2 linked regions of the Thiorhodovibrio winogradskyi genome follow. The protein of the gene in region 2 binds, or shares a complex with, the protein of the main gene of each other region. Links are inferred from orthologs where the notes say so. Each region holds a gene or a part of one and is shown on either strand. Other genes may lie near its edges. The genes, in order: mfd and uvrA.

The links.
Region 1: the proteins of uvrA (region 2) and mfd are in contact, whole or in part, in a crystal structure (PDB 4DFC), measured with the Escherichia coli proteins. The link is inferred for Thiorhodovibrio winogradskyi from one-to-one orthologs.

What each region holds. Positions count from the first base shown.
Region 1 is NZ_CP121472.1:4,326,316-4,330,708, forward strand. What follows is about bases 33-4,118. They hold mfd (transcription-repair coupling factor), read left to right. Parts: upstream 33-357; coding sequence 358-3,918; downstream 3,919-4,118. Other genes in these bases: pstS (phosphate ABC transporter substrate-binding protein PstS), read right to left, coding at 33-164. Also shown: more of pstS, read right to left, coding at 1-32. UniProt on the Escherichia coli protein: Couples transcription and DNA repair by recognizing RNA polymerase (RNAP) stalled at DNA lesions. Mediates ATP-dependent release of RNAP and its truncated transcript from the DNA, and recruitment of nucleotide excision repair machinery to the damaged site.
Region 2 is NZ_CP121472.1:225,355-229,095, reverse strand. What follows is about bases 143-3,576. They hold uvrA (excinuclease ABC subunit UvrA), read right to left. Parts: upstream 3,181-3,576; coding sequence 343-3,180; downstream 143-342. Other genes in these bases: Thiowin_RS01230 (SDR family oxidoreductase), read left to right, coding at 3,367-3,576; soxY (thiosulfate oxidation carrier protein SoxY), read right to left, coding at 143-180. Outside these bases: more of soxY, read right to left, coding at 1-142; more of Thiowin_RS01230, read left to right, coding at 3,577-3,741. UniProt on the Escherichia coli protein: The UvrABC repair system catalyzes the recognition and processing of DNA lesions. UvrA is an ATPase and a DNA-binding protein. A damage recognition complex composed of 2 UvrA and 2 UvrB subunits scans DNA for abnormalities.

The sequences.
Region 1 (4,393 bases), 4.1 Mb from region 2 along the record:
AAATCCTTGGCCCACTTGGCATAGAGCGGGAAGGGAAAGCTCGCGCCCGAGCCGTTGAGCTGGGTCTGTTGAGCGCTGGCGAGCGGCGCAAAGGCCAAGGCAGACAAGGTGACGGACAGACCACAGGCCGCAAGGGTGCGACGGGTAAAGCTGGCGAGAGCCATGAGGACACCTCCAAAAATGGACTAACAAGAGCAGCAAATGAAAAAACAGCCTTGCATTGTCCAAATCCAGGCGTCTTTGTCTGTGAATTTTTGGTTACCTTCGTCGGCATGACCGCGCTCGGCGGTTTCATGCAGCGGCAACCTGGCTGTGCGAAAATGCCGCGCTTGAGACTAGCCTATTCCGTCATTGCCCATGCCTGCCGCCCTTTCCGAATTCTCTGTTCCCGGTGGGAACATCGCGCAACAAAAGCCCGCCACCTTGTCGCCACTCCAGCCACCCTTACCACAACCGCCTTCTGAGCGCCTGCTTTGGGGGCGGCTCCATGGCGCCGCGGCGGCGCTGGCCATCGCCTCCGCCGCGCGTCAGGCCAATTGCCCGCTGCTGGTGGTGGTGCCCGACATGGCGGCAGCCAATCGGCTGCATGCCGAGTTGCCCTTTTTCCTTGAGGATTCGCGCGATGGGGAGAGCGGGACTCTGCCCGTGTGGCGTTTTCCGGACTGGGAAACCCTGCCCTATGATCTGTTCTCGCCATTGCCGGAGCTGGTCTCCGAGCGGCTGCTGACGCTCTACCGCTTGCCGCAACTCGAGCGCGGGGTGCTGCTGGTCCCGGTCAGCACCCTGATGCAACGCTTGCCACCGCGCCACTATATCGAGAGCCAGGCCCTGGTGCTGTCGATCGGCGACCGGCTGGACCTGGATCACACCCGCGCGCGCCTGACCGAGGCTGGCTATCAGTGCGTGTCCCAAGTCATTGCCCATGGCGAATTCGCGGTACGCGGCGCCCTGCTGGATATTTTCCCCATGGGTCGCGATGAGCCGCTGCGCATCGACCTGTTTGACGATGAGATCGAATCCATCCGCACCTTCGACCCCGACAGTCAGCGCTCCATTGCCAAGCTGAAGTCGGTGCGTATGCTGCCGGCGCGCGAGTTCCCATTCACCGAGGAGGCCATCAGTGCCTTTCGCCAGCGTTACCGCGCCGCCATCGACAGCGACCCGAGTGCCAGCCTGATTTATCGCGAGGTCTCCGAGAGCCGGCTGCCGGGCGGCATCGAGTATTACCTGCCGCTGTTTTTCGATGCGACCGCGACGCTGTTCGATTATCTGCCCAGGCCCACCCTGACGTTCGAGAACGGCGAAGTGCGCGAGGCGGGCGCGGCCTTCATCGAGACGGTCGCCAGCCGCTACGAGCAGCGCCGCCATGATGTTGAGCGTCCCATTCTGCCGCCGCGCCTGCTCTATCTGGACGCCGACGAGCTGTCCGGCAAGCTGAATGACCGACCGGGGGTGTGCTGGCAAAGCGCCGAGGTGGCTCAGCGGCGCAAAGGCTATGCGCGGGTGGTGAACTTCGCAACCGCCGGAATGCCTCCGCTGCCGATTCAGGCGCGCAGCGCCGAGCCGGCGGCAGCCTTGCAGGCGTTTCTCGGCGAGCCTGACCGGCGCGTGCTCTTTGTTGCCGAGAGCAGCGGCCGACGCGAGATGCTGCGTGATCACCTGCACGGCTTCGGCATTCAGCCCGCGGCGGTGGCGAGCTGGGCCGAGTTCCTGACAGGTCAGGATACCATCGCCATCACAGTCGCCCCGATCGAGCAGCCGCTGCTGCTGGAAGACAGCCAGCTCGCGCTGATCACCGAGACCCAGCTCTACGGCGAGCGGGTGCGCCAGGAGCGCCGCCGGCGCAAGGCGGGACCAGACGGCGATGCGGTGGTGCGCAATCTGACCGAACTACATCCAAGCGCGCCCGTGGTGCATGAGGATCATGGTGTGGGACGCTTTCTTGGACTACAGACGCTGAAGGTCGGCGGCAACCAAGCAGAGTTTCTCGCCCTTGAATATGCCGGCGGCGACAAGCTCTATGTGCCGGTCAGCTCGCTGCATCTGATCTCGCGCTACACCGGCACCTCGCCCGAGAATGCGCCGCTGCACAAGCTCGGCAGCGACCACTGGGACAGGGTCAAGCGTAAGGCGGCGCAGAAGGCGCGCGATGTCGCCGCCGAGTTGCTCGACATTTACGCTCGCCGCGCCGCCCGCCAAGGGCATGCCTTCGGCGATCCCGGAGCCGAGTATCGTGACTTCGCAGCCGCCTTTGCGTTTGAGGAAACACCGGATCAGGAGCGCGCCATCGAGGCGATTCTGACCGACATGGCCAATCCCAAACCCATGGATCGGGTTGTCTGCGGCGATGTCGGTTTCGGCAAGACCGAGGTGGCCATGCGCGCGGCCTTTGTCGCCGCCAATGGCGGGCGCCAGGTGGCGGTACTGGTGCCCACCACATTGCTCGCCGAGCAGCATTACCAAAACTTTTCCGATCGCTTTGCCGACTGGCCGATCCGGATCGAGAGCCTGTCGCGCTTCAAGACCGCCAAGGAGGTGAAAAAAGTCACCGACGGACTGGCCGCCGGCACCATCGACATCGCGGTTGGCACCCACAAGCTCCTGCAGCCATCGATCAAATTCAACAACCTGGGCCTGGTCATCATCGATGAGGAACATCGCTTCGGCGTGCGCCACAAGGAGCAGCTCAAAAGCCTGCGCGCCGAGGTCGACATTCTCACCCTGACCGCCACGCCCATCCCACGCACGCTCAATATGTCCATGGCCGGGATGCGCGATCTGTCCATCATCGCCACGCCACCGGTTGAACGCCATCCGATCAAAACCTTTATCTCCGTCTGGAATGACAATCTCATCCAGGAGGCCTGCCAGCGCGAGATCAACCGCGGTGGGCAGATTTATTTTCTGCACAATGAGGTCGAAACCATCGAGAACATGGCGCAGAAGCTCGAGGCCCTGGTGCCGGATGCGCGGGTGTCGGTGGCCCACGGTCAGATGCGCGAGAAGGAACTCGAGCGCGTCATGCGCGACTTCTACCACAGACGTTTCAATCTGCTGGTGTGCACCACCATCATCGAATCCGGCATCGACGTACCCAGCGCCAACACCATTCTGATCAACCGCGCCGACAAACTGGGTCTGGCGCAGTTGCACCAATTGCGCGGCCGCGTCGGACGTTCGCACCATCGCGCCTATGCTTATCTGATCACCCCACCGGCCAAGAGCATGACCGCGGATGCCAAAAAGCGCCTGGAGGCCATTGAATCACTCGAAGACCTTGGCGCCGGCTTTACACTGGCCACCCACGACCTGGAAATCCGCGGCGCCGGCGAGCTGCTGGGCGAGGAGCAATCCGGGCAGATTCACGAAGTCGGCTTCACGCTTTACATGGACCTGCTCGAACGCGCCGTACAGGCACTCAAGGCCGGGCGCACGCCGGAGCTCGACCGTCCGCTCGACCATGGCGCCGAGATTGATCTTGGACTACCCGCACTGCTGCCAGACGACTACCTGCCCGACATCCACACGCGATTGATCACCTACAAACGCATCGCCAGCGCCGCCGATACCGATGCGCTCAAAGAGTTGAAAGTCGAGATGATCGACCGCTTCGGCCTGTTGCCCGAACCGGCCAAGAATCTCTTCACCATCACTGAACTGAAGCTCAAGGTTCAGCCCTATGGCATCCGCAAGATTGAGGCTGGCCCCAAGGGCGGGCGGATTCTCTTTGGCGACGCGCCTAAGATCGACCACATGCGCCTCGTGCAATTGATCCAAAGCCGGCCCAAGGAATTCAAGCTCGACCCGATCGGAAAAGGGGCCGCCGGCGCACTGCGCTTCTACCGCGACATGCCCGAGGGCGACAAGCGCGCGACCCAGGTCAATGCCATTTTCGCGCAATTGATCGGGCAGAGCTGAGTGCTGTTTTGCATCACCTCACAAAGCCTTAGGCTCGAAAAGCGAAACACCCTCACCCAATCCCCCGAGAGCCCACGCAAGTAGGCCGGCCATGAATGCTATCAACGCCGATCTCGGCGCAATGATCAATGCCATGATCGCCAATGGAGAAGACAGCTTCACCCAGTTCAAACGAAATATTCACGACGCCAAGAAACTCGCCGAGGAATTGGTGTCCTTCTCCAACGCCGAGGGCGGGGTGATTCCAACATCGCCTCGTTCGAGATCCTCAATCCCAACATCGAGCCCAGCGACCTCACCGGCAAATACATCATCCTCGATGTCCTCGCCCGTGACGCCATGGGGCGCTGCTACAATGCCGAGGTGCAAGTGCGCCGCTATGGCGACTGGGACAAACGTGGCCTGTTCTATCTGGCTCGCACCTTGAGCGGCCAGCTCCAGGCCGGCGAGGATTATCAAGAACTACGCGCCTCCA
Region 2 (3,741 bases):
ACTGTTCTCGAAGGTCTCGGAACCGAGCAGATCCTTCATTGCGGCGGCCTTGTCTTCCGCCGTAAAAGCCGCCTCGGGCCAGGCTGCCAGCAGCGCTTGCGGGCTCAGCAGGCCGGCACCCGCCACCAGGCCAACACCCAGGGAACCTTTCAAAAGCTTTCTACGTTTTTGATCAATCATGGACTTTCTCCTTTGGGGCTGCATCCTGTTTCGCCGTCAATACCGCACGAAACCAGGAGGTTTTTTGGTTCGTATCTAAGCTTACCTGACTCGCAACTTTGTGCAACCCGGCCATGCGTCGCCGAAGATCGACTTGGCGGACGAATAGATTCACCCGATCAGTTAACGGACCGGCGACCGCCCATTCAGCAAGGGCCGCAAGAACTGTCCGGTCATGGAGCTGATGCAGGCAGCAACAGCCTCGGGCGTCCCGCTCGCCACCACCCGCCCACCACCGTCACCGCCCTCGGGGCCGAGATCAATCACCCAGTCGGCGGTTTTAATCACATCCAGATTATGCTCGATCACCACCACGGTATTGCCGCGCTCGCACAACTGATGCAGCACGGCGAGCAGATGGCGTACGTCCTCGAAGTGCAGGCCGGTGGTGGGCTCATCCAGAATGTACAGGGTGCGCCCGGTATCCCGGCGCGACAGCTCGCGGCTGAGCTTAATACGCTGGGCCTCGCCGCCAGAGAGCGTCGTCGCGCTCTGCCCGAGGCTGATGTAGGACAGGCCGACGCTCATCAGGGTGTCGAGTTTGCGCTTGAGCAGGGGCACCGGGGCGAAGAACTCCAACGCATCGGCCACGGTGAGATTGAGCACTTCATCGATGGTCTTGGCCTTGTAGCGAATCTCCAGCGTCTCGCGGTTGTAGCGCCGCCCGCCGCAAGCATCGCAGGGCACATAGACATCGGGCAGAAAGTGCATCTCCACCCGAATCAGGCCATCGCCCTTGCAGGCCTCGCAGCGCCCGCCTTTCACATTGAAGCTGAAGCGCCCGGCGCCGTAACCGCGCGCGCGCGATTCGGGCACGGCGGCGAACAGCTCGCGAACCAGGCCAAAGAGCCCGGTATAGGTCGCGGCATTGGAGCGCGGCGTGCGCCCGATCGGGCTTTGGTCGATATCGATGACCTTATCGAAATGCTCGAGCCCCCGCAGCTCGCGATAAGGCGCCACCTGAGTGCTAGCCTGATGCAGCTCGCGCGCGAGGATGGGGTAGAGGGTATCGTTGATCAGGGTGGACTTGCCCGAGCCCGACACGCCGGTGATGGCGCAGAAGGTGCCGACTGGGATGGCGATGTCGATCTCCCGCAGATTGTTGCCGCGTGCGCCGAGCAGTCGCAGCCAGCGCTCGCCGTCCGCCGCGCGGCGCTGGGGAGGAATCTCGATGCGGCGCGCGCCAGACAGATACTTCCCGGTCAGCGACTCGGGCTCGGCCATGATCTCGGCGGCGGTGCCCTGGGCGACGATGCGCCCGCCCAGCACCCCGGCGCCCGGGCCGAGATCGACGATCTGGTCGGCCGTGCGCATGGCCTCCTCGTCATGCTCGACCACAATCACCGTGTTACCGCTGTCGCGCAACCGCTTGAGCGTCTCGAGCAATCGAGCGTTGTCGCGCTGGTGCAGGCCGATGGAGGGCTCGTCGAGAATGTACATCACCCCCACCAGCCCGGCGCCAATCTGGCTGGCCAGGCGGATGCGCTGCGCCTCGCCGCCGGACAGAGTATCCGCGCCACGCGACAGGCTGAGATAGGTCAAGCCGACATCGGCGAGAAAGCGCAGCCGTTGGATGATCTCGCGCAGAATTTTCTCGCCGATGGCTGCGCGCTGGCCGGTTAATTCCAGCATCTCGAACCAGCGCAGACACTCGGCCACCGGCAGTGCCGACAATGCGGGCAGATTTTGGCCCGCGATGCGCACCTGGCGCGCGGAGCGGTTCAGCCGCGTGCCCTGGCAAGCCGGGCAGGGCTGGCGCGACAGATAGCGCCCGAGCTCCTCGCGCACCAAGGTCGAGTCGGTCTCGCGATAGCGCCGTTCCAGCATCGGCAGCACGCCCTCGAACACCCGTTGCTTGCCGCCGCCGCGCTCGTGCGGCAGCTTGAGCTTGAGCTTGTCCGCGCCGGTGCCGCGCAGCACCTGGGTTTGAATCGCCTCCGGCAGTGCGTGCCAGGGCGTGGCGAGATCAAAACCCAGATGCGCGGCCAGCGCCTCAAGCATGCGATGGTAATGGCGATTATTGCTGTCCCAGCCGCGAATGGCGCCCTCGGCCAGGCTGAGCGCCGGCTCCCGCACCACCTTATCGGGGTCGAAGAACAGTTCATGCCCCAGCCCATCGCAGGCCGGGCAGGCGCCGGCCGGGTTATTGAAGGAAAACAGGCGCGGCTCCAGCTCGCTCAGGCTATAGCCGCACCGGGGGCAGGCGAAATTGGCCGAGAAGGTGGTCTCGGCAATGCCCGATTCAGGCTCCATGGGCGCCAGGCGTACCAGGCCACCCGAGAGCGCCAGCGCCGTCTCGAGCGACTCGGCCAGGCGCTGGGCGCGATCCGCCCGCACCCGGAAGCGATCCACCACCACTTCGACAGCATGTCGCGCCTTGGCCTCCAGCGCCGGCGGGGCATCAAGCTCGCACAAGACCCCGTCGATGCGCGCGCGCACGAATCCCTGGGCATTCAACTCGGCGAACAGCGCCTGATACTCGCCCTTGCGATCTGTCACGATGGGCGCGAGCAACATCAGTTTCTCGCCCGCGGGGCGCGCCAGGATCTGATCCACCATCTGCGTCACCGTCCGCGCCGCGAGCGGCTCGTCATGTTCCGGGCAATGCGGCGTGCCGATGCGCGCGAACAGCAGGCGCAGATAATCGTGAATCTCAGTGATGGTACCGACTGTCGAGCGCGGATTGTGCGAGCTGGTTTTCTGCTCGATGGAAATGGCCGGGGACAGCCCCTCGATATGATCGACATCGGGCTTTTCCATCAGCGACAGAAACTGGCGCGCATAGGCCGAGAGCGACTCGACATAGCGCCGCTGGCCCTCGGCATAGAGGGTATCGAAGGCGAGCGAGGACTTGCCCGAGCCGGACAGCCCGGTCAGCACCACCAAGCGATTGCGCGGTAGGTCGAGATCGAAATTCTTGAGATTATGGGTACGCGCGCCGCGGATGCGGATTTTATCCATCAGGTGAAGTGACGACTCCTTGCAAAAAGAGCTTGCAAAAAAGATCCTCGCAAAAAAGGCCATGTAGTGGATCGCTATAGTACCCAATTCAATCAACCATGCCTTAAAGATGCGGCTGCTATACTGGCGTTCTAGCCCAGAGGCTAGCCAGACCAGCAAATGGCACCACAATAAAGGAGATCGCCCATGGCTACCGAACCCGTCGCCGTCGTGACCGGCGCCTATCGCGGACTAGGGCTTGAAACCTGCCGCCAACTGGCCGCACGCGGCCATCGCGTTGTACTGACCGCACGCCGTGAGGCCGAGGGCCAAACCGCCGCCGGCAAACTCGCCGCAGAAGGCCTGGATGTGCGCTTCCAGCCACTGCATGTCACCGAAGAACCCTCGGTGCTGGCCCTGCGCGACTATCTCGGCAAGGAATTCGGTCGCATCGACGTCCTGGTCAACAACGCCGGCATTTTCCCCGACCCACAACCCGGCACCCCAGGTTCCAGCATTTTTGATGCCGACCTCAGCGACCTGCGCAGCGCCTTCGAGACCAACACCCTCTCCGCCTTGCGC